DNA from 4 places in the Kitasatospora sp. NPDC032121 genome. Region 3 is predicted to be linked to each of the others. Evidence: riboswitches for the same ligand, from Rfam matches in the RefSeq annotation. Region 3 holds a riboswitch; each other region holds the start of a gene.
What was found. Region 3 has a riboswitch for cyclic di-AMP ahead of ACZ5OX_RS05890 (M23 family metallopeptidase). Riboswitches for the same ligand answer to the same signal wherever they lie in the genome.
Positions count from the first base shown of each region.

Region 1: another riboswitch for cyclic di-AMP. It lies ahead of ACZ5OX_RS23795 (transglycosylase family protein); the one in region 3 lies ahead of ACZ5OX_RS05890 (M23 family metallopeptidase).
Region 2: another riboswitch for cyclic di-AMP. It lies ahead of ACZ5OX_RS03440 (NlpC/P60 family protein); the one in region 3 lies ahead of ACZ5OX_RS05890 (M23 family metallopeptidase).
Region 4: another riboswitch for cyclic di-AMP. It lies ahead of ACZ5OX_RS16055 (LysM peptidoglycan-binding domain-containing protein); the one in region 3 lies ahead of ACZ5OX_RS05890 (M23 family metallopeptidase).

Region 1 covers NZ_JBVILX010000010.1:12,478-20,077, reverse strand. Annotated here, with positions in the region: gene ACZ5OX_RS23810 (glycoside hydrolase family 13 protein) at 1-663, shown strand, start outside; gene ACZ5OX_RS23805 (LacI family DNA-binding transcriptional regulator) at 689-1,708, shown strand; gene ACZ5OX_RS23800 (hypothetical protein) at 1,805-2,005, opposite strand; gene ACZ5OX_RS23795 (transglycosylase family protein) at 2,236-3,546, opposite strand; cyclic di-AMP (ydaO/yuaA leader) riboswitch at 3,533-3,704, opposite strand; gene ACZ5OX_RS23790 (sirohydrochlorin chelatase) at 4,288-5,247, opposite strand; gene ACZ5OX_RS23785 (DUF397 domain-containing protein) at 5,806-6,069, shown strand; partial or broken gene ACZ5OX_RS23780 (ATP-binding protein) at 6,528-6,998, opposite strand; gene ACZ5OX_RS23775 (helix-turn-helix domain-containing protein) at 7,417-7,600, shown strand, end outside.
Region 2 covers NZ_JBVILX010000001.1:749,911-757,510, reverse strand. Annotated here, with positions in the region: gene ACZ5OX_RS03455 (hypothetical protein) at 1-189, shown strand, start outside; gene ACZ5OX_RS03450 (NYN domain-containing protein) at 439-1,752, shown strand; gene ACZ5OX_RS03445 (C40 family peptidase) at 1,954-2,991, shown strand; cyclic di-AMP (ydaO/yuaA leader) riboswitch at 3,329-3,482, shown strand; gene ACZ5OX_RS03440 (NlpC/P60 family protein) at 3,493-4,608, shown strand; gene ACZ5OX_RS03435 (C40 family peptidase) at 4,835-5,881, shown strand; gene ACZ5OX_RS03430 (hypothetical protein) at 6,061-7,092, shown strand; gene ACZ5OX_RS03425 (glycosyltransferase 87 family protein) at 7,105-7,600, opposite strand, start outside.
Region 3 covers NZ_JBVILX010000002.1:20,491-28,090, reverse strand. Annotated here, with positions in the region: gene ACZ5OX_RS05910 (ATP-binding protein) at 1-803, opposite strand, end outside; gene ACZ5OX_RS05905 (TetR/AcrR family transcriptional regulator) at 1,098-1,664, opposite strand; gene ACZ5OX_RS05900 (alpha/beta fold hydrolase) at 1,791-2,672, opposite strand; gene ACZ5OX_RS05895 (YiaA/YiaB family inner membrane protein) at 2,748-3,038, opposite strand; cyclic di-AMP (ydaO/yuaA leader) riboswitch at 3,234-3,392, shown strand; gene ACZ5OX_RS05890 (M23 family metallopeptidase) at 3,405-4,253, shown strand; gene ACZ5OX_RS05885 (hypothetical protein) at 4,313-5,188, opposite strand; gene ACZ5OX_RS05880 (GNAT family N-acetyltransferase) at 5,231-5,818, shown strand; gene ACZ5OX_RS05875 (sensor domain-containing protein) at 5,932-6,672, shown strand; gene ACZ5OX_RS05870 (GNAT family N-acetyltransferase) at 6,887-7,339, shown strand; gene ACZ5OX_RS05865 (hypothetical protein) at 7,336-7,600, opposite strand, start outside.
Region 4 covers NZ_JBVILX010000004.1:468,074-475,673, reverse strand. Annotated here, with positions in the region: gene ACZ5OX_RS16060 (cytochrome P450 family protein) at 200-1,534, shown strand; cyclic di-AMP (ydaO/yuaA leader) riboswitch at 1,773-1,939, shown strand; gene ACZ5OX_RS16055 (LysM peptidoglycan-binding domain-containing protein) at 1,945-2,865, shown strand; gene eno (phosphopyruvate hydratase) at 3,207-4,493, shown strand; gene ACZ5OX_RS16045 (FtsB family cell division protein) at 4,642-5,163, shown strand; partial or broken gene ACZ5OX_RS16040 (DUF501 domain-containing protein) at 5,135-5,674, shown strand; gene ACZ5OX_RS16035 (Ppx/GppA phosphatase family protein) at 5,818-6,759, shown strand; gene ACZ5OX_RS16030 (NAD(P)/FAD-dependent oxidoreductase) at 7,188-7,600, shown strand, end outside.

The DNA of each region.
Region 1 (7,600 bases), on a different contig from region 3:
CTGTCCAACCACGACGTCACCCGGCACGCCACCCGGTTCGCCAACGAGCCCGGCCTGGGCACCCAGATCCGCACCCCCGGCGACCGCGAACTCGGCCTGCGCCGCGCCCGCGCCGCCACCCTGCTGATGCTCGCGCTGCCCGGCTCGGCGTACGTCTACCAGGGCGAGGAGCTCGGCCTGCCGGACGTCACCGACCTGCCCGACGAGGTCCGCCAGGACCCGTCGTTCTTCCGCCAGGCCGGCCAGGACGGCTACCGCGACGGCTGCCGCGTCCCGATCCCGTGGTCCGGCACCGAGGCCCCGTACGGCTTCGGCCCGGTGGCCGGCGGACCGTCCTGGCTGCCGCAGCCGGCCGAGTGGGCCGGGCTGAGCGTCGAGGCGCAGACCGGCGACCCGACCTCCACCCTGGAGCTCTACCGCAGTGCGCTGGCCGTCCGCCGGGCCCAGCCCGACCTCGGCGCCGGCACCGGGGTCGAGTGGCTGGAGAGCCCCGAGGGCACCCTGGCGTTCCGCCGCGGCGCCTTCGTCTGCACCGTGAACACCACCGGCGAGCCGGTGCGGATCGCGGCCCCGGGCGCGCTGCTGCTCGCCTCGGCCGACCTCGTGGTGGACGGCGGCGAGACGGTGCTCGCACCGGACAGCACCGGCTGGTGGGCGGTCTGACGTGGTTGGAATAGGCTCTGGGACCGTGACTACGGCGCGACTCTCAGACATCGCGGCGCAGGCGGGGGTCAGCGAAGCCACCGTCTCCCGCGTGCTCAACGGCAAGGCGAACGTTTCCGCCGCCACCCGGCAGACCGTTCTGGCGGCGCTGGACGTGCTCGGGTACGAGCGGCCGACCCGCCTGCGCCAGCGCAGCGCCGGGCTGATCGGTCTGATCACGCCGGAGCTGAGCAACCCGATCTTCCCGGCGCTGGCCCAGGTGATCGAGCAGGTGCTCAGCCGGCACGGCTACACCCCGGTGCTGTGCACCCAGACGCCGGGCGGGTCCACCGAGGACGAACTCGTGGACATGCTGGTGGACCGGGGAGTGGCGGGCATCGTCTTCGTCTCCGGGCTGCACGCCGACAGCACCGCCGACCACGACCGCTACGCCCGGCTGGCCGGGCGCGGGGTGCCGTTCGTGCTGATCAACGGCTACAGCGAGAAGATCGACGCGCCGTTCATCTCGCCGGACGACCGGGCCGCGATGTGGATGGCCGTCCAGCACCTGGCCGAACTCGGGCACGAGCGGATCGGGTTGGCCGTCGGGCAGCGCCGGTACGTGCCGGTGCTGCGCAAGATCGAGGGCTTCACGGCGGCGATGCGCGAGGTACTCGGGCACAGCGGGGAGGCGGCCGAGAACCTCGTCCACCACACGCTGTTCAGCGTGGAGGGCGGGCACGCGGCGGCCGGTGCGCTGCTCGACAAGGGCTGCACGGCGATCGTCTGCGGGAGCGACATGATGGCGCTCGGGGCGATCCGGGCGGTGCGCCAGCGCGGGCTGTCGGTGCCGCAGGACGTGTCGGTGGTCGGGTTCGACGACTCGCCGCTGATCGCCTTCACCGAGCCGCCGCTGACCACGATCCGCCAGCCGGTCGAGGCGATGGCCACGGCGGCGGTCGACGCGCTGCTGGAGGAGGTCGGCGGAAACGCCGTCCAGCGGGGCGAGTTCATGTTCCAGCCGGAGCTGGTGATGCGCGGGTCCACCGGGGCCTGCGCGCGCTGAGCCCCGGCGGCCGCGGCCGACGCGCGGGCCCCGGAGGGCGGTTGCCCTCCGGGGCCCTTCGGCGTGCGCGCGGCCGGTCGTGGCGGCCGGGGGTGGTCAGCCCTCCTGGGTGGTCGGCCGGTCGGCGGTCAGGCGGTGCCCGTCGGCCGCGTCGCCGGTCCGGGTCTCGGTGCGGCGGCCGCGGGCCAGGTAGTCGCGCAGGACCAGTTCGACGGCGTCCTGGGGGTTCTTGGTGCCGGAGAGCATCATCACGTCGATCGCGAGGTTCGCGTCGAGGGTGACGGTGACCTGGGCCATGTGGACTCCTCCTCGGGTGTCCTCGGGTGCAGAGCAGCAGCATGCCCGTCGGAGCGGGGATCCACCACGGGGATATGGCCGGAGGTACGCCGGAACCCCCGGGGAGAGCGACCAGACTCTCCCCGGGGGCGGTGGGTGGTCAGCGTTCGGGCGACAGCTGACAGATGATGAAATCTGTTACCTGTCACCTGTCACCTGAGGCCCGTCGGCTGTCCGACTGCGCGCCGTTCTCAGACCCGGCCGGCGAAGTCCGGGGCCCAGTTGGCGATGCTCTGCTCGCGGACGCCCGAGCTCGGGTTGGCGGCCTCGACATACTTGCCGTTGCCGACGTAGATCGCGACGTGGTAGACGCCGGAGTCCTTGCCGTTGTTGGACCAGAACAGCAGGTCGCCCGGCTTGAGGCTGTCCAGCGAGACGTGGGTGCTGGCGGCGGCCTGGTCGGCGGCGACGCGCGGGACGGAGATGCCCGCGGCGCGCAGCGCGGCCTGGGTGAGGCCGGAGCAGTCCCAGCCGCCGTTGCCGGTGCCGCCGTAGACGTACGCCTGACCGACCTTCGACTCGGCGAAGGCGACCGCGGCGGCCATGCTGCCGGTGGCGGCCGGAGCCTGGGTCTGGGTCTGGGCCTGCGGCGCGGGCTTGGCGGCGGGCTTGGCGGCCGGGGCCGGGGTCTGCGCGGTCGGCTGGGCGTTCACGGCACCGCCGTTCGCGGACTGGCCGGACTTCTGGGAGCGGTCGGACCCGGTGGAGTCCGAGCCGGTCGCACCGCTGAAGGACAGCTGCTGGCCCGGGTAGATGGTGTCCGGGCCCTCGGTCAGGGTGCCGCGGTTGAGCTCGTACAGCCGCTGCCAGCCGCCCTGCACGTTGTGCTGGTCGGCGATCGAGGACAGCCAGTCGCCCTCGACCACGGTGTAGTCGCCGCCCTGGGCCTGCTGCTGACGCTTCTGGACCCAGTCGCCGCGGCTGCCGGAGGCGGTGGAGCCGGCGGTGGCCTGCGCGCCGTCCTGGGCGGGCGCGGCGGGCTTCGTGGCGGGGGCCTGGGGCGTCGCGGCCGGAGTGGCCGGCTTGGCGCTCTGGACGGGCGCGGCGGGCTTGGAGGCGGTCGAGCCCGTGGCCGAGCCCGCCGAGGTGTCGACGGCGGCCGGGGTGCCGCCCTTGGTCAGGCCGGCCTTGACGGAGCAGACGGGCCAGGCGCCCGGGCCCTGCGAGGCGAGGACCTTCTCGGCGATCGCGATCTGCTGGTCCTTGGTGGCCAGGTCGGCGCGCGCCGCGTAGGCGGTGCCGCCGAAGGCGGACCAGGTGCTGGAGGTGAACTGGAGGCCGCCGTAGAAGCCGTTGCCGGTGTTGATGCTCCAGTTGCCGCCGCTCTCGCACTGGGCGACCTTGTCCCAGGTGGCGACGGAGGCGGCCGAGGCGGTGCCCGAGGTGAGGCAGGGGACGGTGAGGCCGACGCCCGCGACGCCGAGGGCGGCGATCACGCGGCGGGTGCGGCTGGGCAGGCTGGTGCCGTTGGTGGGCAGCATGAAGACGGAGTCCTCTCCCACGCCTGCGAGGTGAGCTGTCGGATTCGGGCTGGAGTTGCCCGGCCGCGCTGGTGGGCGCGGCTTCACCCCTAGCCCTGGACCGTTCCGCAGACCGGTCCGGGGCGACTTACCTGTGGGTCCCCCGCTCCTGCCGTGGTGCGTTTTCGCGCTGCCAGGACATCCGACGGCAGGACTCGGCGTTGCGGATGAACCGGGTTCGTGTGGTCACGAACGGGGAGCACGTTAATCAGACTCTAGTTCAAACTGCAAACCACTGTGATGCGCATCACGGTTTAGTGGGAACTGCCAAAATTGCCGCCACCCATGATCGTGAATGATCGTTTTCTGGCAATGTCGTTGCTGAAGTCGACAACTGGCTCCACCTCAGGGCTGATGTGACGGTGCGCCGAGTCGCGGAGTCGGCGCACCCTGGCGGTGGGGGAGTAGTCGCGATTCGAACACCTGGGCCCGCGCTCCCTATTTCCTTTCAAATGCCGCCAGAACGGACATTCCGCGCTATTTTTCGCGTCATCGTCGTCATTGCCGTCCGCATCCGGGCGGGAGGGTGACGCGGGAGGGGCGATCCGGGAGGGACGACGCGCGGGCAGTGGGGAGGGGCGATGCGCGGGCAGTGGGGAGGGACGACGCGCGGGCAGTGGGGAGGGACGACGCACGGGCAGTGGGGAGGGGGTAGAGCGAAGGGCCCGGAACGCAAGCCGTTCCGGGCCCTTCGGAGCGCGCTGAGCGGCGCGCGGAGTCGAACTACTGCCCGGCGGGCGCCTCGGCGGCCGCGTGAGCGCCGCGAGCACCCTCCACGACCCCCTCGGCCTCGGCGGCGGCAGCCGCCTCCGCCTCGGCCCGCGCCAGGTCCTCCGGGGACGGCGTGGGCAGCGCGGCCAGGTACGTGGAGGCGATCAGCTGGCCGACCGACGGGTACGAGCCCAGCGGCGCGGCCGACGGGCAGCCGGTCTCCTCGGCGGCGGTGGCGAGCAGCTCGGAGTCCGCCTCCGGGCCGATCACCAGCGGGGCCAGCGCCGGGCGCTGCGAGCCGGTTTCCTTGAGGTGGTTGACGGCCGCGGCCACCGAGCCGGGCACGTCGAGCGCGGCGGCGACCACCGGCACGGCCAGTCGCGCGGCCAGCAGCACGCCGGTGATGCCGGCCGCGGCGGCAGCGTCCTCGCCGCCGACGGTGGTCAGCACCACGCCGTCCGCGGCGGTCGCGATGGCGAACAGCCGGGCGCGGTCGGCCCGGGCCAGCCCGGCCTCGGACAGCCGGACGTGCACGGCCTCGGCCAGCAGCGGGTGCGGGCCCAGCGGGTCGGTGACGGGCGCGCCGTACTCGGCGGCGAGCGCGTGAAGCTCGGTCAGGAAGGTGTGCGGGCCGGGCACCAGCGGCACCAGGACGGGCATCGGCAGCCCGGCCTCGGCGGCCAGGGTCAGCAGCTCGGCCACGGTGCGGTCCTCGCCGTCCGCGCCCTCGGTGCCGTCACCCGGGAGGTAGCCGACCGCGGTCTGGACGCCGTTCTGCTCGGTGCGGACGATCGAGAGCAGCTCCTCGACGACCGAGCGGGACTCGGGCCCGGCGGTCGCGGGCACGGCGAGCACCAGGGCCGGGGCGCCGGCCGGGATCTCGGGGCGCTCGGGACGACGGTGGCGCCCCCGCGCACGGGAGCCTGGAGTGCGGACGGGCAGTGGCGCGCCCGGGATGGCTGCGGTGCTCATGCCGGAGATCGTAGGACATCTGCCCGTCAGGCTTGCAGTCGGCTGCCGTGCGGGATTCACGCGAGCGCGGTGCGGACCCGGCGCGTCCTCGGCGCCGGTCCGGGCGCTTTGCCTACAATCCGGACATTCTTCACCCAACCCCCGTACGGTCGCCGGTGGTTGCCTCGACGTGATCCGAGGGGCGGGCGTTGCACCCGGGGCGCGTGAGATGTCTCACAGCATGGGGGTGGTTTGACTGAGGGTCACGGGCGTGCGACTCCCGGCATTCGAAGATCAACATTCGGCGGGGAAGCGCTCACGGCCGGTTATCGCTAACTCGGCGATTCCATCGGCTATGTCCGTTTACGTACCGTCAGGAGAAGGGTCCGTGAAGAGTTCGCGCCTGCGAATAAAAGGCCTCGTGCACCTGCAATGTCTCGTGCTGATGCACGTGCACTGCAGCTATCATCGCGTCAAGTGAGGCGTTGTGCCGGACCGGTACGGGGCCGGTCCGTTCGTTTCGGCGGTGCCGGGGGCGCCGCGCTGGACGACAACTCCGGAGCTCTTCGGGAGACTTCTATGCACGACTCGCAGGACACGCACGGTTCGTACGACACCTACAACGGGATGGCCGCCGCCGATCTCCAGGGGGTGGTCTGGCAGAAGAGCCTGCACAGCAACTCCCAGGGCAACTGCGTCGAATTCGCGGCCCTCCCGGGCGGCGACGTGGCGATGCGCAACTCGCGCTTCCCGGACGGACCGGCCCTCATCTACACCCGGGCCGAGATCGCCGCCCTGCTGCTGGGGGCGAAGGACGGGGAGTTCGACCACCTGGCGGTCTGACCGGCCGCAGTGCTCCACCATCGGGGGGCCGTCGTGGGTGCCGACACCACGACGGCCTTTGTCTTTGCCCTCTCCGGGTGACCCCTTCTCCGGAAGGCCCCTTCTACGAACGACCCCCTCTGCGAAGCCCTCGTCCGGCGGCGTCCCAAGGAGCCGTGCGGCCGTCCCGCCGCCCCGGGCCGCTCGCGGGTCGGCGGCTCCGGAAGGTCTCGGCGGAGCCTGGTGGAAGGGCCCGGGGTGTGGTCCTCCCGGGGCTTCCCGCGACCGGCCACATGCCGTCAGGCGCAGGGGCCCGTCCCGGGTGGCGGGGCCCGTCCCGGGTGCACGGGTCCGTTCCGCCTGCGCGGGCCGTCCTAGGCCGAGCGCCGATGCCGTCCGCCGACCTCGACGGGCCCGTCGAGCGGTGAGCGGCCGCCGAGCCCGGGGTGTCCGTCCAGCGGACAGCCGCCGACCGTCTCCGCCTCGAACATCGCCCAGACCACCTTGCCGCTGCCCAGCGGGTGCCAGCCCCAGGAGCGGCTGAACGACTCCACCAGGTGCAGCCCGCGGCCCGACTCGGCGACGAAGTCGGCCTCCCGGGCGACCGGGCCGGTGCTGCTCGGATCGCTCACCGCGCAGACCACCTGGGGTGCGCGGTGCACGAGGCTTATTCGGATCGGGAGCCGGCCGTCCGCGGTCGGCTGTATGGGAAAGTCGTACTCGCCCTGGGCGCCGCCCGACGGGTCGGGCCGTGCGCCGATCGCATGCCGGAGCGCGTTGGTCACGAGTTCCGAGGCCACCAGCGCGACGTCGTCGAACAGCTCCGTCAGGCCCCAGCGCTGGAGCGTGGTCCGAGCGAAGTCGCGCGCGGTTCTGACGGCTTCGAAGCGAGGAGCGAGCGTGCAGGTGACCACAAGGGGGTCAACCGCCAAGGCCGTACCGGTGCTCATGAAGAGCTCCTCCCATAAGGGGGCGGACACGGCTGGACCCGCCGGGGTCATGCCGGTCACCTCCGACTCGCTCGGCCGCTCGGCCGCCCCCTCGACCAGGCGCGCGCGCACTCGAACGCCCGATGACGCGGGGGACGCCGTCGGGTCGGTGCACGGAGTCGCGCGTGGGGTCGACGCGGAGCCCGCGGGATTGCCAGGGATGTGCAGGTGCACGTGCACCATGGTGGTGTGCGCTCACTGCAGATGCAAGAGTCGATTCACGTGCAGTCGCACTATTGGCATATGCAAGCGCCGAATGCACGTGCATCCTGGTGTGTGGAGCGTAGAACTGATAGGAACATCCGTCAGTATCGGCACCGTGAGCGCTCAACTGATGGCAGACTGTGCGCTGTTTGCCCTAGGTGGAGGTTTCGACCGCATGACCACAGTTCAGCCGGGCGGCGGCTCGATGGTCCGCCGGATCCTCCTCGGCTCGCAGCTGCGCCGCCTGCGCGAGGCGCGCGGCATCACCCGCGAGGACGCGGGCTACGCGATCCGGGCCTCCGAGTCCAAGATCAGCCGCATGGAACTCGGCCGCGTCAGCTTCAAGGAGCGCGACGTCG
Region 2 (7,600 bases), on a different contig from region 3:
ACCCGCACCGCGCGGGTGACCGAGTTCCTGCACTTCGACCTGGCCGGCGAGTCCAAGGTCGAGGAGACCGAGGTGCTCAGCGAGACGATCGAGTCGGTGCGCTGCCGCTGGTGCAACGCGGTGGACCAGGTCGAGCTGGTGGCCCGCCCCGGTGCCGAGGGGGAGCAGGCCCCCGCCGAGCAGGGCTGATCCCCGCCGCCGCGGCGGGCGGGTGCGCGGAGCACCCGCCCGCGCCGCACGGGACAATACAGAACAAGACGCACGGAGCGTGACGACAGGGGCGGCCGCGGCCGACCCCGCTGGACCAGGATCGGAGCCGAGGACGTGGTGGACGCAGCGAAGGAGCCCGGCGAAGCCCAGGGGCTTCAGCCCGCTGCGGCCGAGGCCCAGGCCGAGGCGGCCGGGACGGCGGACGACTCCTCCGAGCCCGCGGAGCGCGTGGCCGAGAAGCTCGACCGGCCGCTGCCCGAGGGGGTGCGCCGGCGCGTGGTCGGGCTGGCCTCGGACGCGCTCGGCGGGCTGCCGCCGGCCGAGCTCCCGCAGAGCCTGCGCCAGTACGTCAAGTTCACCCCGGTGCGGCGGGCCAAGTACGCGGCCACGGCGCTGGCGGCGGCGCTGGAGGCGGAGCCGGCCTTCCGGGTGCGGATAGCCGAGCGGCTGCGCCTCGGGCAGCCGGACCTGGTGAGGGCGCTGGAGTGCGGCACCGTCCCGAGCGCCGCCGATCCGATGGACGTCGCGGCCGCCGCCTACCTGGTGCGTTCGGCGGGCTGGAGCCGGCTGGTGGCCGAGGCCGGCGAGGAGGCCGAGCGGGCCGGTGCCGAGGACGCGGCCGCGGAGGCGGCCCGGCTGGTGGAGAAGCTGCAGGCCGAGCTGGCCGAGGTGCGGGCCGCCGCCCGGGCGGACCTGGACCGGCAGCGGGCCGAGTCCGACGGTGTCCGCAAGGAGGCCGAGTCGCTGCGCAAGAAGGTGCGGTCGCTGGAGAGCGACACCCGCCGGGCGCAGGCCGAGACCCGCCGGGTGAGCGGTGAGCTGGAGGCCCTGAAGGCGCAGGCCGCGGCCGAGCGCGGCGCTGCCGAGACCGAGGCGCGCAGGCTCCGGCACCGGCTCTCCGAACTGGAGACCGCGGCCGAGCAGGGCCGTCGGTCGGCCCGTGAGGGGCGCAGCGTCGAGGACATGCGGCTGCGGCTGCTGCTGGACACCGTGCTGCAGTCGGCCCAGGGTCTGCAGCGGGAGCTGGCGCTGCCGGTCTCCCAGATCCGCCCGGCGGACCTGGTGGAGGCGGTGGTGCCGGGGGCGGCCTCGCCGCACGACGTGGCCCGGCGCGGGCTGGCCGAGGACGATCCGGCGCTGCTGGACCAGCTGCTGGCGATCCCCCAGGTGCACCTGGTGGTGGACGGCTACAACGTGACCAAGACCGGCTATCCGGCACTGCCGCTGGAGCAGCAGCGGATCCGGCTGCTGGGCGGGCTGGCGATGCTGGCCCAGCGCACCCAGGCGGAGGTCACCTGCGTGTTCGACGGGCAGGACCTGGACGTCCCGGTGATCATGGCGCCACCGCGCGGGGTCCGGGTGCGGTTCAGCCGGACCGGGGAAACGGCCGACGAGCTGATCCGCCGTCTGGTGCGGGCCGAGCCGCAGGGTCGTCCGGTGGTGGTGGTGTCCACCGACCGGGAGGTCGCGGAGGGCGTGCGGAAGGCGGGCGCGCGCCCCGTGGCGTCGGTGCTGCTGTTGAACCGGCTGGCCCGGCCCTGACGTCGGCCGATTCCGTGTGATTCCTGGTCAGGGGCGGTTCCGGGGCCTTGTGAGGGGGCTGTGGAGTCAGTGTGGGGTGGCCGAGTTCATGCCATCGGGGGAGTGGCAAAACGGATAGATCTTCACTAGGGTCTGGCGTCAAACCTATTTTCGGGAATCTCATCCCATCAGGTGAGTCCGCTGGAAGAAGGAGCCGGTCCCTTGGCCTCCCACCGCCGTCCCAAGCAGCCGAGCCGCGCGCGGATCTCCGTGCTCACCGCTGCCGCTGCGACCGCGGTCGCCCTCTCCGCCCAGGTGGCCGCGCACGCTGCGCCGCAGCCGAACAAGGCGGACGTCAAGGCGCAGATCGACCAGCTCCAGGAGGAGCAGGAGCAGGCGGCGGAGAAGTACAACGGCGCCAAGGAGCGGGCCGACCAGCTGCGCAAGCAGGCCGACCAGCTGCAGGACCAGGTGGCCCGCAGCCAGGAGCAGATGACCCAGCTCCAGGGCGGCCTGGCCGAGGTGGCGGGGGATCAGTACCGCTCCGGCGGCATCGACCCGTCCGTCCAGCTGATGCTCTCCTCCGACCCGTCCGGTTACCTGGAGAAGGCCTCGACAGTCCAGCAGGCGAGCACCAGCCAGGCCGAGGCGCTCAAGGGGCTGCTGGAGCAGCAGCGCCGGCTGGACCAGGAGAAGGCCGAGGCGGCCGCCGTGCTCGCCTCGCTGGACACCACCACCAAGGACCTCAACCAGGCCAAGGCGGACGTCAACACCAAGCTGAAGGCCGCCCAGGACCTGCTGAACTCGCTCAGCGCCGCCGACCGCGCCGCGCTGAAGGCCCAGCAGGCGCAGGACGACCGCGCCTCGCGCGGCAGCGAGCGGGTCGACCTCGGCAGCCTGCCGCCGGCCAGCGGCTACGCGGCCGTGGCGATGGCCAAGGCGATGAGCAAGCAGGGCTCGCCGTACGTGTGGGGCGCCACCGGCTCGACCACCTTCGACTGCTCGGGCCTGATGGTCTGGTCGTACGGGCAGGCGGGCGTCTCGCTGCCGCGCACCTCGCAGGAGCAGGGCCACTACGGCACCCGGGTGCCCTCGCTGGACCAGGCCCAGCCCGGCGACCTGGTGATCTACGGCTCCGACATGCACCACGTCGGGATGTACATCGGCAACGGCATGGTGGTCCACGCGCCGCACACCGGTGACGTGGTGAAGGTGATGAAGGCCGACGCGATGCCGATCAACACCATCCGCCGGGTCTGACGGCCCGACACGCCCGCGGGGCTCCTCGAGGGCCTGTGAAAAGCGCCACCCTCCCCGTGGGGGTGGCGTTCGGCTTTCCCGCCCTTTTGTGACCACATGCTGAGAACCGATCAGCCTTGTGTGTACCAGTGGTCACCATCGGTCATTTTCACAAAAGAACTTGGGTAATCTTCTGTCTTTTTTCTGACAAGGATTTGAACCGATCACGGTTCAGTTACTAGGGTCATGCTCCGAACCACCGCACTGTCGATCGCCCAGCCAGGGTGGCGGCGGTGGTTACCGCCGAGTTCGCGAGGCAGCGGGGCAGGTCGAAGCGACTGCCCGACAGGGGAGCCCGGTGTTCGGGGCGCTGCGGAGCGGAGCCGGGGAACCACGTTCCTCCGGGGTGAATCGGCGCCAGGTCGGCCGGTGGAACGGCCGTGAGGCGTCGTAGGGCATGCTTCCGGCCCGAACCCGTCAGCTCACCCGGTAGGCGGACGTAGGAAGAAGGAGTCCGCCTTCGTGGCGTCCCATCGTCGTCCCAAGCCCGCCGGTCGCGCCCGCGTCTCGATCCTGACGGGTGTCGCCGCGGCGGCCGTCGTCCTCTCCGCGCAGGGTGCCCACGCGGACCCGCAGCCGACCAAGGAGCAGGTCAAGGGGCAGGTCGACCAGCTCAACGAGCAGGCCGAGGTCGCGACCGAGAACTACAACGCCGCCCAGGCCAAGCAGCAGGAACTGGAGAAGCAGGTCTCCGGCCTGCAGGACCAGGTGGCCCGTCAGCAGGCCCAGGTCACCGAGCTCCAGGGCGGCCTCGCCGAGATCGCCGGCGAGCAGTACCGCAACGGGGGCATATCCCCGACCGTCCAGCTGATGTTCTCCTCCAGCCCGGACAACTTCCTCAGCCAGGCCGGCACGCTGAACCAGGCCGGCAGCACCCAGAAGGGTCAGCTGAAGGAGCTCCAGGAGCAGCAGCGCAAGCTCGACCAGGACCGCAACGAGGCCCAGGGCAAGCTCGCCGAGCTGGAGTCGACCACCCAGCAGCTGAAGGCCTCCAAGGACGAGGTCCAGGGCAAGCTGAAGGCGGCCCAGGACCTGCTCAACACCCTGACCGAGCAGGACCGCCAGGCGCTGCGCCAGGCCGAGGAGAAGGCCGCGGCCGACGCCAAGGCCAAGGCCGACGCCGCCCAGGCGCAGCAGCAGCAGGCCGACCGCGCCTCGCGCGACAACAGCCGCGGCAACCTGGCGACCGGCTCGACCGCCGCTCCGGTGAAGGTGGCCGCGGGCAGCTCGCGCGGTGCCGCCGCCCTCTCGTACGCCGCGTCCAAGGTCGGCAGCCCGTACGTCTGGGGCGCCACCGGCCCGGGCTCCTTCGACTGCTCCGGCCTGATGGTCTGGGCGTTCAACCAGGCCGGGGTGTCGCTGCCGCGCACCTCGCAGGCGCAGGCCGGGGCCGGCACCCGGATCGGCTCGGACATCTCCCAGGCCCAGCCCGGCGACCTGCTGATCTTCTACAGCGACGCCCACCACGTCGGCATCTACGCCGGCAACGGCCAGGTGCTGCACGCTCCCAAGCCGGGTGCGTCGGTGCGATACGAGGCGGTCGGCAACATGCCGCTGTCCTCCATCGTGCGGGTCTGATCCCCGCTCGGACGCCTCCGGGCCCGGCCTTCCCCAGGGAAGGCCGGGCCTGCGGCTTTTCCGGCGGGTCGAGCTGATGTCCGATTAGGGGTCGAATATTCGGGTTGGGAAGGGTTTGGACTCGCTTGCCCGGACTCGCTAACGTCTGCCACCGGACTCCCGCTCGACGGCCGCCCGTCCCGGTGCGGCGGCGGGGCCGCGCCGCAGGATTGGAGCCGCTGCCGCCATGCCCGTGCACCGCCGTTCCCAACTGCTCACCCGGGCGCTGGTGCTGACCGCGGCCGCCGCCACCGCGCTGGGCGTGGCCGCCGGAGGCCGTGCCCAGGCCGCGCCGGACAGCCCGGACCCGGGCGATCGTCAGGACGTCAGGACACAGGTCGAGCAGCTGTACGACGAGGCCGAGCAGGCCTCCGAGAAGGCGAACGCGGCGCAGGAGGCCCAGCGGCGGCTCCAGGGCGAGACCACGATCCTCCAGGGCGAGATCGCCATTGCCCAGGACCAGCTCAACGAACTGCGCGGCGACCTGGCCACGGTGGCCGGGGCCGAGTACCGCGGCGGCGGGATGGCCCAGACCGCCCAGCTGTTCCTCTCGTCCGACCCGGAGGGCTACCTGGTCCGCGCCCGCACCCTGGGCCAGGCCGCCGCGCGCCAGCAGGAGACCCTGCACGAGCTGGTCACCCGGCAGCGCCGGCTCGACCAGCGCCGCACCGAGGCGGCCGGCAAGCTCGCCGAGCTGGACCAGACCCGCCGCACGCTCGCCGACACCAAGCAGCAGATCCAGCAGCGGCTCGCCGGGGCGCAGAAGCTGCTGAACGGCCTGGGTGCCGCCGAGCGGGCCCGGATGACGGCCCAGGACGCCCGGGACGCCGAGCAGCGCGCCACCCGGGGCACCGACCGGCTGGACCTCGGCACCGCCCCGCCCGCCTCCGAGCGCGGGGCGGCCGCGCTGGCCGCCGCGGTGCGGATGATCGGCTCCCCGTACGTCTACGGGGCCACCGGACCGCACGCCTTCGACTGCTCGGGTCTGATGTACTACAGCTGGCGGCAGGCCGGAGTGACCCTGCCGCGCACCTCGCAGGCCCAGGCGTACGCCGGGCAGCGGATCAGCCTGTCCGAAGCGCGACCGGGAGACCTGGTGATCTTCTACCGGGACATGCACCACGTCGGCATGTACGCCGGCGGCGGCGTGATCGTGCACGCCCCCCGCCCGGGCGCCAAGGTCCGCTACGAGAGCGTCACCGCCATGCCGGTCTCCGGGGTGGTCCGGCTCTGAACGCCCCGACGCCCGGCTCCGCCGACCCCGAAGACCCCGCCGGGATACCCCGCCCCCGCCGCGCGCTGTCCCGGCGGGGCGCGCTACTGCTCGCGGCCGGCGGGCTGGCCCAGCTGTCGCTGCCCCCGGCCGCCCCGGCGGCGCCGCCCGCGGCGCGCTCGGCGGACCGGCACGGCGAGGTGGCCGCCGCACTGGCGGAGCGGGCCGGGTCGGCACCGCCGTGGGCCGGGCTGCCGGTGGCCGAGGCGGCGTACCGCAACGTGGTGCTCGCCGCCTCCGGCGGGCCGGAACGGCTGACCGCGGCCGCCGACCTGACGGTGCGGATCGCCGGGTACGACGAGTACCCGGTGGTGTACCCGCGCCGGATCGAGCTGGTCCCGGCCGGGGGCGGCTGGCGGGTGGAGCGCGAGGAGGGCGCGGGCGGACCGCCCGCGCCCTGGGACTTCGGGCCGCTGCGGTCGGCGCCGGGCGCGCACTGCCTGGTGCTCGGACCGGTCGACGGCCCCGACCCGGCCGAGCTGGTCGCGGTGGCGGACCGGGCGGTGCCCGCCGTCACCGAGGTCTGGGGCGACGCCTGGCCGCAGCGGCTGCTGCTGGAGCGGCCCGCCACCGAGGAGCGGTTCGCCCGGCTGCTGGAGGGCGACCCGGACGGCTGGACGGGCATGGCGGCGGTCACCGTGGCCGCCCCCGGCGCGCCCTGGCACACCCCGGCGGACCGGGTGCTGGTCAACCCGGAGGCGTACGGGCGGCTCAGCGACTTCGGCCGTCAGGTGGTGATCACCCACGAGGCCACCCACGTCGCCACCAGGGCCGACACCCGGGCCTGGACCCCGCTGTGGCTCTCCGAGGGCGTCGCCGACTGGACGGCCTACCGCGACACGGGCCGCGGCCCGCAGCAGATCGCCCCCGAGCTGGCCAGGGACGTCGCCGCCGGGAAGCAGCCCGCCGCGCTGCCCGCCGACCGGGACTTCGCCGCCGGGGCCGACGGCATCGCCCAGGCCTACGAGCAGTCCTGGCTGGCCTGCGAGCTGATCGCCCGCACCCACGGGCCGCAGCGGCTCGTCGCCTTCTACCGGGCCGTCGGCGCGGCCGACGGGCAGGGCGAGGACCGGGAGCGCCGGACGGACCGGCTGATGCGCCGCGAGCTGGGCGTCGGGCTGGCGGAGTTCACCAGGCTCTGGCTGGAGCAGGTGGCGGCGCTGAAGGGCTGACCGGCGCCCGGCTCAGCGGTGCTGCCGGGCCGGGGCGCCCGGGTGGTCGATGCCGTCCAGCAGGTCCTGCTCGTAGGCGATGCCAGGGCGGACCGGGTAGCCGGCGGCCGGCAGCGCGGCGGGCTCGCGGTCCAGCACCACGGTGGGCGGCAGCGGCGCCTCGCCGCGGGTGGAGCGCCAGAGCCTGACGCAGGAGAGCACGGCCGCGGCCAGCAGCAGCAGGTTGCGCGCGGCCAGTACGGCGACCGCCGCCGGCTCGCTGGCCAGGACCTGGGTGAACACGGTCGGGAACTCGACCAGGGTGAGCGGGCAGGCGAGCAGGATCAGCAGCGCCACCGGCCGCTGGCTGCTGTTGCGCACGGTCAGGCAGACCGCCGCGACGCCGACCAGCCAGACCAGGTACTGCGGGCTGATCACCCGGCTGGTCACCACGAAGATCAGCAGCGCGCACAGCGCCGCGTCGTACATGGTGGCCGCGCTGCGGCGCTTGGAGGTGTAGCGCCACAGC
Region 3 (7,600 bases):
ACCCGGAAGCCGTACTGCTCGGCGAGCCGGCCGACCGCGGCCAGGCCCAGCTGCGGCACCTCGCCGAGCCGGGAGACCTCCAGGGTGCTGCCGCCGGCCAGTGCGGCGGCGGCCTTGGCGACGGCCTGTTCCGGCATGCCGACGCCGCCGTCGTCGATCTCGATGACGGCGCCGTTGTGCACGGGCACCAGGGTGACGAACACCTGGGTGCTGGGCGGGGAGTAGCGGGTGGCGTTGTCCAGCAGCTCGGCGATCGCGTGGATCAGCGCCTCGGCGGCGGCGCCGACCACCGCGGTCTCGATCCGGCTGCGCACCACCACGCGCTGGAACGGCAGGATGCGCGACTGGGCGCCGCGGACGACGTCCTCCAGGGAGACCGGTTCCGGCCAGTGCCGGCCGGCCCGCGCGCCGCAGAGCACGGCCAGGGTCTGGGCCAGCCGGGCCTGTTGGGCGGCCGCGTGGTCGGCCTTGAGCAGGCCCTCCAGCAGCGCCGGGTCGTCGTGGGTGCGCTCCATCTCGTCCAGCAGCGCCTGCTGGTCGTGGGCCATCACCAGGATCCGGCGGGCGACGCTGAGGAAGGCCCGCTGGGTGGAGGCGGTGTGCTCCTGCTCCTGCTGGACGGCGGCGAGGTCGGCGCCGCGGCGGGAGAGTTCGGCGGCCAGCTGTTCCTGGACGGCGGCGAGTTCGCCCTGTAGCCGGTCGGCGCGGCCGCGCTGGGTGACGGACACGGCGCGGTACCGCGCGGCGGCCATGAGGGCGAGGACGGCGAGCACGCCGGTTGCCGTTACGGACCACTGAGTCATCGTCACGCGGCGAATTCTAGGGTGATGATCCTACGAAGGTGTGAACGGATCTCGCCAAGTGACCGGATCTTGTCAATATCGAGTCAATTCGGCGGCAATCGGCACTCGTTCGACCCCGATCCCACCGCTTGACGAGGGGCCGTACCTGCCCGACCGGCACCGGCGGGCAACGTCGGAATCGAGCCGGGTGGCCGGATCGCGTTCCACGATGTGTGGGGTCCGTGCTCACGGTGTTCGGAAGGGGCGCGGCCGGGTGCGGGAACACCGGTGCCGGTCCGCTCCGGTGCCGGTCCGCTACGCGGGCCAGGCGCGCAGGCCGGTGGTGAGGGTGGCCACGAGGCGGTCGTGGGTGGTGGTGAGGTCCTCGGCGAGCTGGAAGGCACCGGCGGTGGTGAGCGAGGCGAAGCCGTGGGCGAGGGAGCGGACGGTGCGGGCGGCGTGGATCGCCTCGGAGCCGTCGAGGCCGTACTCCCGCAGGACGGCGACGATCACGCCGACGAGCCGGGCGGCCGCGCGGGCCAGGTCGTCGTCCGGCTGCGGGGCCTGGGGGAGGGCGTTGTAGCGGTGCGGGTGCTCGGTGGCGTACGCGTGGTAGGCGCGCAGCACGGCGGCGACGGCGTCGTCCCCGCTGCGTCCGACGGCCGCCTCGGCCAGTCGGTCGGCCAGTTCCCCGGTGACCCGGACGGCGATCAGCCGCCGCAGTTCGGCGAGGCCGCCGCTGACGTGCTTGTACAGCGAGGGGGTGGCGACCCCGGCCCGGGCGGCGACGGAGGCCAGGGTGAGGGCCTCGGCGCCCTGCTCGTCGATGAGGGCGAGGGCGTGGTCGACGACCTGGTCGGGGGTCAGTCCTACGCGGGGCATGGGCTCGGGCTCTCCGTACGGGTCGAAGTCGGGTGACGTCGGGCGCTGTCGGGCGGGTGCCGGTGACGTCGGCGGGGCGGGCAGGGGCGGGCAGGGTCAGGGTCGGGCGGGGGCCGGCGGCGGCGCTCAGCCGAGTTCGGCGAGGAACGGCAGCAGGGCGTCCGCGGTGGCCGCCGGGTTGTCGGCCATCGGGTAGTGCCCGGACCCCTCGATCATCGCCTTCCGCGCGCCGAGCGCGGCGGCCTGCCGGTCGGCGACGAGTTCCGGCTTCGGGAAGTCGGGGTCCTTGTCGCCCATGACCACCAGCGCCGGGCACCGCACGGCGGCCGTCCAGCCGACCGGCGCCGAGTCGCCGTGGACGTACCCGCGGGTGGCGGTCTTCCGCCCCGGCGTGCGCAGCGCGGCGACCAGCCCGTCCACGTACGCGTCGAAGTCGGCGGGCTTGGCGCCGGGGAAGGCCATCCGGCGCAGGTAGAAGCCCCAGGAGGCCGGCCAGTGGACGAGGGCGGGGCCCATCAGGGCCATGACGCCGCGCATCAGGGCGCCCGGCGGCGGGCTCTCGACGAAGGCGTCGATCAGGACGATCCCGGCGACCCGCTCGGGCGCGTCCCCGGCGGCCTTCACGACCGTCGCCCCGGTGTACGAGTTGCCGGCGAGGACGGCGCGCTCGATGCCGAGGTGGTCGAGCAGGGCGAGGACGTCGTCGGCGATGGCGGCCGGGCTGTAGTCGTCCCAGCTGATCGAGGATTCGCCGAAGCCCCGCAGGTCCATGGTGACGACCCGGTGGCCGGCGGCGACCAGCAGCGGGCGCAGGTGCCGGTACGCGGCCCGGCTGTCGAGCATGCCCGGGAGCAGGACGACGGGAGTGCCGTCGCCCTGCCGGGTGTCGTCGAAGGCGATCCGGCCACCGGGAACGGTCAGGTACTGGGTGCTCGGAGTGATGGTGCCGTTCACGGGGTCCTCCTCGGGCCGCGGGTGCGGGGCATCGGCGGTACTGCCGATAGCCATAAAGCTAAGGCTAATAGCCTTAGCCGTCAAGCGGCCGGCGGGCCGGGGGAAGGGGGCGCGGTCGGACGGGTGCGGTCAGACCCCTTCCACCTTGAACGGGTCGTGCTCGCTGAGCAGCTTCTCCAGCCGGGCCTGGTCCACCCGGGTGACCATCTCGTTGGACTCCTGCCGGTCCCGGACCACTTTCGCCAGCGTGAACGCGGAGGTGACGGTGTAGAGGAGGCCGATCCCGAGGAAGGCCCGGGTCCACCCGCCGACCGGCAGGTAGGCGATCCCGGCGGCGAGGGCGATGCCCGACAGGGCGAAGGAGAGGACGGCCTGGATGTGGTACGCGGCCGTGGTGCGGGTCTGCATCGGTGCGCTCATGGCGTCAGGATGCGGCCGCCCGGCCGGGCCGCACATGAGTAGGGGTACTCAGATGGGGCCGTGCATGAGGGGTCGTTCGTTGACGTCCGTTCACCTGTGATCGGGCGGCCCGAAACGGATGGCTTGGAATCAGAGCTTCCTAGGATTAACGTTTGATAACGCAGCGCGGTTGTCAACGCCGTACCCAGACGGCACCGTGCGCCGTCGCCTAATCCCGCCGACCCGCCCCCGGGCAGGTCAGGGAGCCGGGGAACCACGTTCCTTGGGGTGAATCGGCGGGGCCCCGGCCCGGCCGTAGGAGACCTTCCTGCTCCGAACCCGTCAGCTAACCCGGTAGGCGCGAAGGAAGGAAAGGAGCGCGCCTCCGTGGCGTCGACGCACACCCCGGCACACCCGGCCGGCCCCGCAGCCGGTACCCAGCTCCTCGACCACCCCGGCCCGGACGGCCCCGAGGCCTTCGGCCCGGAGGCGTTCGCCGCGGAGGCCGACACCAACCGCCACCGGATGCCGCGTCAGACCCGCGGGGCCTCCCCGCTGCTCGGCGTCACCGCCGTCGCCGCCACGCTGGGCGCCACCGGCTTCGCCTCGGCGACCCCGGCCGCCGCCCCCGCCGTCGAGGTCCCGGACGAGACCCCGGTCGCCCTCTCCGCCGACCCCGGCCTCGCGCTCGCCGCCCGCATCCAGCACCAGGCCGACAGCCAGCGCACCGCCGCCGAGGAGACCGCCCGGCTGCAGGCCGCCCAGGAGGCGGAGGCCAAGGCCGCCGCCAAGGAGGCCGAGGCCAAGCGCGCCGCCGAGGAGGCCGAGCGGGCCAAGGCCGCCGCCCTCACCCTCCCGGTGAACGACTACCGGCTCTCCGCCCACTACGGCCAGAGCGCCCGCTACTGGGCCAACCTGCACACCGGCCTGGACTTCGCCGCCGACACCGGCACCCCCGTCCACGCGCTCGGCCAGGGCACCATCACCTCGGCCGGCTGGGCCGGCTCGTACGGCTACCGGATCGTCGAGACCCTGCCCGACGGCACCGAGATCTGGTACTGCCACCTCTCCTCGATCACCAAGGGCTCCGGCAACGTCGCCACCGGCCAGCAGATCGGCAAGGTCGGCGCGACCGGCAACGTCACCGGCCCCCACCTGCACATGGAGGTCCGCCCCGGCGGCGGCGCCCCGGTCGACCCGGAGCCCTGGCTCCAGCAGCGCGGCCTCAACCCCTGACGCACGCGCACCGACGCACCCGCGGGAGGCCCCTGGACCGGGGCCTCCCGCGCCGCGTCTCACTCCTCGACGGGCAGCTGCGCCAGGTACGCGTCGATCTCCTCCGGGCCCGGCTCCGGCGCCAGCTCCGGGAACTCCGTCACCAGCAGCCGCGGCAGCCCCGGCACCGTCCAGGCGCCGAACAGGTCGAGCGCCGCGTCCACCGCCGCCTCCTCGAACCTCCCGAAGTCCCCGGCCAACTCGTCCGGCATCGGCCGGCCCAGCGCGGTCAGCCGCGCCAGGTTGCGGTAGCTGCGCCGCATCAGGCCCTGCTCCAGCAGCCGACGCGCGCCGTCCGTGGCCATGCCCACCGAGAGCACCCGGCCCGGGCCCCAGCCCCGCTCGTCCGGCTCGTCCAGCCAGCCGGCCGACGCCAGCGCCTCGAACGCCGCCAGCCGCTCCTCCTCGGCGAACTCCCCGAAGCCGGCCAGCCACTCCCGCACCGCCTCCGGATCCGTGACGTCCGCCCCGTGCGCGTGCAGCAGCAGCGCGTACAACCGGGGCCAGGTCACCAGGTCGGCGCGGCGCAGCAGCCCGGCCGCGACCTCCCCCTGCCACTCGGCCTCCTCGTGCAGCCGCTCCTGTCGCTTGGCGTTCAGCCGGCGGGCCGCCCGCTGGTGGTCGATCAGCAGCCGGACGGCGTCGCCGTAGGCGAGCGGGTCCTCCTCGGGCGCGGGTTGGACGTACAGGTGGAGCCGCTCGTGGAGCAGGTGCTCCACCGCGTCGGAGGTCAGTTCGGGCCAGCCGTCGTGCATCCTGCCCTCGCCCAGCTCCAGCAGCGCCAGCACCGCGCGCAGCGGCTCCTCGGCCACCGGCGCGCGGCCCTGCTCGGCCGCCCAGGCGAGCAGGTCGGCGGCCTTGGTGCGCGGGGCGAGCCGCAGGTCTTCGTCGTTCATAGTCCGAACGGTAGCCGCCGGGCGGGGATAGGGTCGGCAGCCATGGTCCCCGTACGACTCACCGGCCCGCGACTGGCCGTCCGCGAGTACCACCACACCGAGGGCGACGTGGACGCGCTGCACGCGCTGTTCGGCGACCCGGAGGTCACCCGGTACCTGCCCTTCGGGCCGAGCGACCGGGAGGACTGCGCCGACCAGGTCGAGCTCTACCTGGAGGAGGCGATGGCCGAGGAACGGGACACCTACCGGCTCGCCGTCACCAGGCTCGCCGACGCCGGGGAGCCGGACGACGCGACGCCGATCGGGCAGGCCTCGCTCACCCTCGAAGGGCACCGCGCCGCCTGGCTCGGGTGCGTGCTGGCCCGCGGGTGCTGGGGCCTCGGCTACGCGGGCGAGACCGTCGGCCTGCTCTGCGACCTCGCCTTCGGCCCGCTGGGCCTGCACCGGCTGGCCGCCCGGGTCGCCGTGGCCAACACGGCCTCCGTCAAGGTGCTCACCGGGCTGGGCTTCCGACTGGAGGGGCGGCTGCGGCACGACGTGTTCGAGGACGGCGTCTGGTCCGACTCCTACCTCTACTCGCTGCTCGCCGACGAGTGGCGCGGCCCGGCCGTCCGGGCGGAGGGGGGTTAACCCCACCCCGCATCCGCCAGGCCTCCGGATCCCAGCCGGCCGGCGCGTCCACCAGACTGGACCCCGTCAGCGGGACGAACGACCGACAGTACGAGGGGCCGGGGGCCGGGAGCATGAGCAGCAGCCGCAGCATGGAGGACACGGGTTGGGACGTCCCGGGCGGTTACGGTGACGACCCGCGCCCCGTCCGGGCCCGCCGGACCGAGCGGCGGCCGGCCCTGTGGCGGGCGCCGTTCTCGGCCTACTACTACCGCGAGGTCGGCTTCGCGCTCAGCGGCCTGCCGTTGGCGATCGCCGGGTTCGCCTCCTCGATCACCCTGCTGTGCCTCGGCCTCGGCACCTTCGCCACCGTCATCGGCCTGCCCGTCCTGGGCGCGCTGACCGGCCTCGCCCGCGGCTTCGGCCGGCTGGAACGGGCCCGGGTGCGCGGCATGCTGGCCCTGGACGTCCCCGGCCCGGAGCCGGTGCGCCAGGTCCGCCCGGGCGGCTGGGGCGCCGTCACCGCGCGGCTGGCGGACGGGGCCGGCTGGAAGGCCGTGCTGTACCAGGTGGTGATGTTCCCCTGGGCGGTGTTCAGCTTCTCGGTGACGCTGGTGTTCCTGGTGCTCGGCTGGGCCCTGACGCTCTACCCGCTGTACCACTGGGTCTTCCCGACCTACACCCCCTGGAACGGGTACCGGCTGTTCGACTTCACCGACGACGAGGGCATCCGGCACGTGTACGAGGTCCAGGCGCCGTGGCAGATCGCCGGGCTCGCGGTCATCGGGCTGGTGCTGGTCTACCTCACCACCCAGCTGGTCCGTGGCCTGACCAACGTCAACCGGGCCGCCGCCCAGGGCCTGCTCGGCCGCTGACCACCCAGGCCCCGCCCAGGCCCCGCCCGGCTCCCCGCCCACACCCGCCAGGCCCCGCCCGCACCCTGGACGCTTCCGGATGCGGCCGGGGCCGCCGCGTGTCCGGACGTCCGGGTGGCCGCCGCCGGCATTCCCGCCGTCCCACCGCGCCGGGCGGCCCGACGACCAGGTTATGTAATAGTCATTAGTGCGGAGCACCCCTATACTCGCCCGCATGACCGAGACGACGATCCGGCGGGCCGACGAGACCGACGCCGACCGGCTCACCGACCTGATCCAGGCTTCCTCCGCCTACCACGGCGAGTACGCGCCGATGGTCGACGGCTACCGGGTGACACCCGAGTACATCGCCGGCCACGAGGTGTTCCTCGCCACCGACCCGGCCACCGACCGGCTGCTCGGCTTCTACGGGCTGATCCGCGAACCAGCCGAACTTGACCTGATGTTCGTCGCCGACGAGGCCCAGGGGCGCGGCACCGGCCGCGAACTGATCACCCACATGCTGGAACAGGCCCGCGGGGCCGGGGTCACCAGCGTGCGCGTGGTCTCCCACCCGCGCGCCGAGCGCTTCTACCTGCGGGTGGGCGCCGAACGCGTCGGCACCTTCCCCGCGCGCGGGAGGATCACCTGGGACCGGCCCGAACTGCGCTTCACCGTCGGCTCCTAGGAGGCGGCCTCGGCGGACGGCCCGCCCGGCCGGTCCGGCACCGCCGGTACGGCCTGCGCGGCCGGCGGCGCCGACCGCTGCTCCGGCAGGACGGCCGCCGCCGGGAGCCGGGAGAGGATCTTCTCCGCCAGCCAGCTGCGGTCCGACCCGTAAGGAATGCCCCGCGGGTCGACCAGCTGCCGCGCCACCGCGTCCCGCAGCCGCTGCGCCCCGGCGGCGGGCAGCCGGGACAGCAGCCCCCGGGCGGCCAGCAGCGCGTGG
Region 4 (7,600 bases), on a different contig from region 3:
GCGGCCAAGAGTCGGCCAAGAGCTGTCCACGGACCGTCCACGACCCGTCCACGGAGGGTCAACGGCCCGGCCACGGCCTGTCCATGAGCCGGCCGTGGAGCCGGCCGTGACCCGGTCATGACCCCGCCGCGGAGCGCCGCCCGACGGGCGCGGCCCGCCGGAGGGCGGGTGCGCCGGTCGCACCGGATACGGTCGGTCCATGCCAGCTCAGCCCGACCCCGCCCGGCCCGCCGCCGCGTCCTCCGATGCCCCCGCCCCGCAGCTGTTCACCTGGGAGTTCGCCTCCGACCCGTACCCCGCCTACGCCTGGCTGCGCGAGCACTCCCCGGTGCACCGCACCACCCTGCCGAGCGGGGTGGAGGCCTGGCTGGTGACCAGGTACGCCGACGCCCGGCAGGCGCTCGCGGACAGCCGGCTGTCGAAGAACCCGGCGCACCACAGCGAGCAGGCGCACCGCACCGGCCGGGTGGGCATCCCGGGGGAGCGGCAGGCGGACCTGATGACCCACCTGCTGAACATCGACCCGCCGGACCACACCCGGCTGCGCCGCCTGGTGTCGAAGGCGTTCACGCCGCGCCGGGTGGCCGAGTTCGAGCCGCGGGTGCAGCAGCTCACCGACCGGCTGATCGACGGCTTCGCGCAGCGCGGCTCGGCGGACCTGATCCACGAGTTCGCCTTCCCGCTCCCCATCTACGCGATCTGCGACATGCTGGGGGTGCCGGCCGAGGACCAGGACGACTTCCGCGACTGGGCCGGGATGATGCTGCGACACACGAAGCCGGGGCAGGGCGGCGGCCAACGCGGCGGCGTGGGGCGGGCGGTGAAGCGGATGCGGGCGTACCTGCTGGAGCTGATCCACCGCAAGCGCGCGGACCTCGGGGACGACCTGATCTCCGGTCTGATCCGGGCCAGTGACCACGGTGAGCACCTGACGGAGAACGAGGCCGCGGCGATGGCCTTCATCCTCCTGTTCGCGGGTTTCGAGACGACCGTGAACCTGATCGGCAACGGCACGTACGCGCTGCTGCGTAACCCGGAGCAGCGCCGGCTGCTGCAGGAGTCGGTGGCGCGCGGGGAGAGCGCGCTGCTGGAGACCGGGATCGAGGAACTCCTGCGCTACGACGGGCCGGTGGAGCTGGCGACCTGGCGGTTCGCGACCCGTCCGCTGACCATCGGCGGGGTGGACATCCCGGTCGGCGACCCGGTGCTGGTGGTGCTGGCCGCGGCGGACCGCGACCCGGCCCGGTTCGCCGCCGAGAACACCCTGGACCTGGCCCGTACGGACAATCCCCACCTGGGCTTCGGGCACGGCATCCACTACTGCATCGGCGCTCCGCTCGCCCGGTTGGAGGGGCGTGCGGCGCTGGCCTCGCTGCTTTCCCGGCTGCCCGATCTGCGGCTCGCGGAAAGCCCGGACGCCCTGCGCTGGCGCGGTGGCCTGATCATGCGTGGGCTGCGCGAACTACCGGTGGAATTCAGCCCGGAGGGCCGCTCTCCGCACACCCCTCCGCACACCCCTTCGCAGGTCTCTTGAACCCCTCCGACCTGCTGAGATCACGCTGACGGGGCGTCGCAGATCGCCCGCCGGCGGAGGTGTGAACACCCATCAATCCGGACATAACACCGCCGTTGGTAGGCGATCGGACACGGGCCGTAATTGTCGTGTGATATCGACGATATGAGCTTGTGATTGTCCTGATGATCTGTCTACTCTCCCTGGAGTTCGCAGCTGCGGACCTCGTGCGCGGAACGCCGAATCCTGCCCGCCGCGCCCGGGAAACCGACCAGACCCTGGGCAGGGGCGGGGGAACCAGGTTTGTTGCCGTCTCCCACGGCTTGGGGTGAAGCCGCCCGAGCGGAATCGTTTCCGCGTACGGCGGCCGGGCCACCTCCCGGTCCGAACCCGACAGCTCACCTCGCAGGCGTGCGGAGAGGGACCTCTTCATGCTGTTCGTTGGAACTGGCCGTCACCGTCGTCGCACCCAGGCCGAGAAGGCCATCGCCGTCGCCGGTGTGGCCGGCGTCGGACTCGCGATGCCGCTCCTCACCGCCACCGGCGCCTCCGCGGCCCCGGCCTCCACCTGGGACGCCGTCGCCCAGTGCGAGAGCGGCGGCAACTGGAGCATCAACACCGGCAACGGCTTCTACGGCGGCCTCCAGTTCACCTCCAGCACCTGGAAGGCGTACGGCGGCACCGCCTACGCGTCGCAGGCCAACCAGGCCAGCAAGGCCCAGCAGATCTCGGTCGCCGAGAAGGTGCTGGCCTCGCAGGGGCCGGGCGCCTGGCCGGTCTGCTCCCAGAAGGCGGGTCTGACCAAGGGCGGCGCCGCGGCCGTGGTCGACACCTCCTCGGACGCCAAGCCGCAGTCCGCCCCCAAGCAGCAGGCCCCGAAGCCCGCCGCCAAGCCGGCCGAGAAGCCGGCCGCGCAGCAGCCCGCCGCCCAGAAGCCGGTCCAGAAGCCCGCTGCCCAGAAGCCCGCCGCGCAGCCGGTCCAGCAGGCCGTCCCGCAGCAGCAGGCGCAGCCGCAGACCCCGGGCTTCTCCGGCAAGGCCGGCTGGGACGCCGACGCCAAGGTGTTCTGGTACCAGAACAACGGCGCCTGGTACTGGACCAGCCACCAGAGCGTCTACCAGCAGTACGCCGGCCAGGCCGCCGCCCAGCCGCAGTACGCTCCGCTCGCCGCCCAGCAGGCCCCGCAGGCCGCCGGCCACGACTACACCGTCCGCGCGGGGGACACCCTGTCGACCATCGCCGCCGCCCAGGGCGTGTCCGGCGGCTGGCACGCGCTGTACGAGCAGAACCACGCCACCGTCGGCGGCGACCCGAACCTGATCATGCCCGGCCAGGTGCTGCACCTCGGCTGAGCCGTCGCACCGGCCGTCACCCGACGCCGTCGTGACCCGACGCCGTCGTCACCCCGGCCGTCACCCCCGTCGTGGCCCGACGCCGGTGCCGCTCCGCCCGCCGTCCGAAGGGGACCGGTTCCTACCGGTCCCCTTCGTCCGCATTCGCCCGCTCCGGTGGGACAAGCTGGGACAAGCAGGTGAACTACCGGTGGGTAGTGGGGCCACACGCTGAGACGGGACCGAGGTGGACGTGGCCCCGGGAGCCCGGGCGGTTAGGCTCTGGTCGTAACGACTCCGCAATCGTCCTGCTGACAGCACCCACCGTCAGACCGGACCCTGCTTCCGCAAGGAGATGCCTCGTGCCGTCCATCGATGTCGTCGTAGCCCGTGAGATCCTCGACTCCCGCGGCAACCCCACGGTCGAGGTCGAGGTCGGCCTCGACGACGGCAGCACGGGTCGTGCCGCTGTCCCGTCGGGTGCCTCCACCGGTGCCTTCGAGGCGCTGGAGCTGCGCGACGGCGACAAGAACCGCTACTTCGGCAAGGGCGTCGAGAAGGCCGTCCTGGCCGTCATCGAGCAGATCGGCCCGGAGCTGGTCGGCTACGACGCCACCGAGCAGCGCCTGATCGACCAGGCCATGCTGGACCTGGACGCCACCCCGGACAAGTCCTCGCTCGGCGCCAACGCCATCCTGGGCGTCTCGCTGGCCGTCGCGCACGCCGCCTCCGAGGCCAGCGACCTGCCGCTGTTCCGCTACCTGGGCGGCCCGAACGCGCACGTCCTGCCGGTCCCGATGATGAACATCCTCAATGGTGGGTCGCACGCCGACTCCAACGTCGACATCCAGGAGTTCATGATCGCCCCGATCGGCGCGGAGTCCTTCTCCGAGGCCGTCCGCTGGGGCGTCGAGGTCTACCACACGCTCAAGGGCGTGCTGAAGGAGCGCGGCCTGTCCACCGGTCTGGGCGACGAGGGCGGCTTCGCCCCGAACCTGGACTCCAACCGCGAGGCCCTGGACCTCATCGTCGAGGCCATCCAGAAGGCCGGCTACGTGCCCGGCCGTGACGTCGCGCTGGCCCTGGACGTCGCCTCCTCCGAGTTCTACGAGGACGGCGCCTACCACTTCGAGGGCAAGGAGCTCACCGCCGCCGAGCTCATCGAGTACTACGCCGAGCTGGTCGCCGCCTACCCGCTGGTCTCCATCGAGGACCCGCTGGACGAGTCGGACTGGGACGGCTGGAAGGCCATGACCGAGAAGCTGGGCGACAAGGTCCAGCTGGTCGGCGACGACCTGTTCGTCACCAACCCGGCCCGCCTGGCCCGCGGCATCGAGACCGGCACCGCCAACGCGCTGCTGGTGAAGGTGAACCAGATCGGCTCGCTGACCGAGACCCTGGACGCCGTCGAGCTGGCCCAGCGCAACGGCTACCGCTGCATGATGTCGCACCGCTCCGGCGAGACCGAGGACGTCACCATCGCCGACCTGGCCGTCGCCACCAACTGCGGCCAGATCAAGACCGGTGCCCCGGCCCGCTCCGAGCGCGTCGCCAAGTACAACCAGCTGCTGCGCATCGAGGAGATCCTCGACGACGCCGCCGAGTACGCCGGCCGCGGCGCCTTCCCGCGCTTCCGCTCCGCCGAGTGACCAGCGGATCAGTACGGCGAGTCCGGGGCTGAGCGCTCCGGGCACGGGGGCCGAGTGCTCCCGGTAGCGCACGCCTGACCGGTGCCCCGCCGTTCACCCCGTAGGGTGGACGGCGGGGCACCGTCGCGACCAGGAGGGGATACGGGAGATGGCTGGCTGGAGGATCCCGGGCTTGGCGGCCCGGCCCCGGTTCACGAGCCGGGCGACCGTCCTCGTCCTGGTGCTCTGCTCCCTGGTGGCGATCCTCGCCTACCCGACGCGGCAGTTCATCTCCCAGCGCGCCGAGATCTCCGCCCAGCGGGCGAAGGCCGACCACGCGCGCCAGCAGGTCGAGCAGCTGCGCCGGGAGCGGGCCCGCTGGCAGGACCCGGAGTACGTCAAGGCGCAGGCCCGCGCCCGGCTGCACTACGCGGTGCCGGGGGAGACCCCGTACATCGCGGTGGACCCGGCCGGCCAGGGCTCCGCCCAGCCCTCCTCGTCCGCGGCCGGTGCGGCCTCCGCCCGGAACGCGGCCCCCGGAAGCGCCACCGGCCAGGCGATGGCCGCCAAACCCTGGTACGCCAGCATCTGGGACTCGGTGGACGCCGCCGACACCGCCGCGGCGGTCCCCGCCACCCCCCTTCCCCTCCCACCGTCCCCCGTTGGAGACACCTCCCCCCATGACCACTGAGAACCACCCCACCGTCTCCGACGCCGACGTCGCGGCCATCGCCGCCCAGCTCGGCCGGGTGCCGCGCGGCCTGCGCGGCGTGGCGCACCGCTGCCCCTGCGGCAACCCCGACGTCGTGGAGACGGCCCCCCGTCTGCCGGACGGCACGCCGTTCCCGACGCTCTACTACCTGACCTGCCCCAAGGCCGCCTCGCTGATCGGCACCCTGGAGGCGGAGGGCGTGATGAAGGACCAGAGCGCCCGGCTCGCCGAGGACCCGGAGCTGGCCGCCGCCTACCAGAAGGCGCACGAGGACTACATCGCCCGGCGTGACGCGATCGAGGTGCTGGAGGGCTTCCCGAGCGCCGGCGGCATGCCGGACCGGGTGAAGTGCCTGCACGTGCTGGTCGGCCACTCGCTGGCGGCCGGCGAGGGCGTCAACCCGCTCGGCGACGAGGCGCTCGGCATGCTGGAGGACTGGTGGGCCAAGGGTCCGTGCGTCTCCCCGGCCGAGGTCGAGGCCGCCGGTGAGCGGGTCGCCCGCAACCGCGCCAAGGAGCAGGACCACGACGCGGTGATCGCCGCCAAGCAGCAGCTGGCCGCCGAGCGCGCCGCGAAGAAGCGCGCCGCCGAGGAGGCCGCCGCCGGGGACGCCGCGGCGGAGCAGGAGTCCGAGTGAGCACGACCCGCGTCGCCGCGATCGACTGCGGCACCAACTCGATCCGTCTGCTGGTCGCCGACCTCGACCCGGACACCGGGGAGATCACCGACCTCGACCGCCGGATGATCGTCAACCGGCTGGGTCAGGGCGTGGACCAGACCGGCCGGCTGCACCCGGACGCGCTGGCCCGCACCTTCGCGGCCTGCCGGGAGTACCAGGAGATCATCTCCGGCTTCGGCGTCGGCCCCGAGCGGGTCCGCTTCGTCGCCACCAGCGCCTCCCGGGACGCCGAGAACAGCGACGAGTACGTCAAGGGCGTGCGCGACATCCTGGGCGTCGAGCCCGAGGTGGTGAGCGGCGAGGAGGAGGCGCACCTCTCCTTCGTGGGCGCCACCAAGGAGCTGACCGGCGGTCAGTTCCCCGGCCCGTACCTGGTCTTCGACCTCGGCGGCGGCTCCACCGAGTTCGTGCTCGGTACGGACGACGTGCAGGCCGCGCGCTCGGTGGACATCGGCTGCGTGCGGCTCACCGAGCGGTACTTCGGGGATGCCGAGCTGCCCTCCGAGCAGCAGATCGAGGCGGCCCGGGCGCACGTGCGCGCCGAGCTGGACCGGGCCGAGGAGGTCGTCCCGCTGACCGGCGCGGGCACCCTGGTGGGCCTGGCCGGGACGGTCACCACGGTGTCCGCGATCGCCCAGGGCCTGCCCGGCTACGACTCGGCGGCGATCCACCACTCCCGGATCAGCCGGGAGCGGGTCGCCGGGATCGCCCGAGAGCTGCTGGCCTCCACCCACGCCGAGCGCGCGGCCATCCCGTCGATGCACCCGGGCCGGGTGGACGTGATCGCGGCCGGGGCGCTGGAGCTGCTGGAGATCATGGAGCGCACCGGCGCCGCCGAGGTGGTCGTGAGCGAGCACGACATCCTCGACGGGATCGCCTTCGGTATCGCCCCCTGACCCCGCGCGGGGCTTGCCCGTCACGGCCCCGGCCCCCCGAGAGGGGGCCGGGGCCCTGGCGCGCCCGCACGCGGGTGGAAAAGTTCGTGAATTTCTTCACATGGCGATCGGGCCATTCGTCGCACCGGCCCGCCCGCTACGTCCGATATGTGGGACCGAAGGCCCGTCGCGCGGGTGGCCCATGGGATCGCAGGTCAGGCGTCGTTTGAGGTTTGAAAATCGAAATCACGCGCGGGAACCCGGGCGTTGTGCGGATCGTTGCTGCTCAGGCCGGTGGTGCTCCGGCGAACGTTCGCGCGGGGCCGTCCGGGGGTGGGGGCCGCCGCGCCGGGCCCGGTTTTGTGGCCGCGCAGTGTAGCACGGGGGGTCCGTCAACTTGTGACCGGGCTCACGAAGGCTGCTCCGGACGGTGCTGGATACTTTCGGATATGAGCACCACGGAGCGTCCTCGCATCCTCATTGTCGGCGGTGGTTACGTCGGCCTGTATGCCGCGATGCGCATCCTCAAGAAGATGCGTTACGGCGAAGCGACCGTCACGGTCGTCGACCCGCGGTCGTACATGACGTACCTGCCCTTCCTCCCCGAGGCGGCCGGCGGCAGTGTCGCGCCTCGCAACCTCATCGCGCCGCTGCGCAGCACCCTGAAGAAGGCGGAGGTGCTGACCGGGTCCGTCACCGGCATCGACCACGCCCGCAAGGTCGCCACGATCCAGCCCGCGGCCGGCGACAGCTACGAGCTGCCGTTCGAGTACCTGGTCGTCGCGACCGGCTCGGTCTCCCGCACCTTCCCGATCCCGGGTCTGGCGGAGAACGGCCTCGGCATGAAGACGGTCGAGGAGGC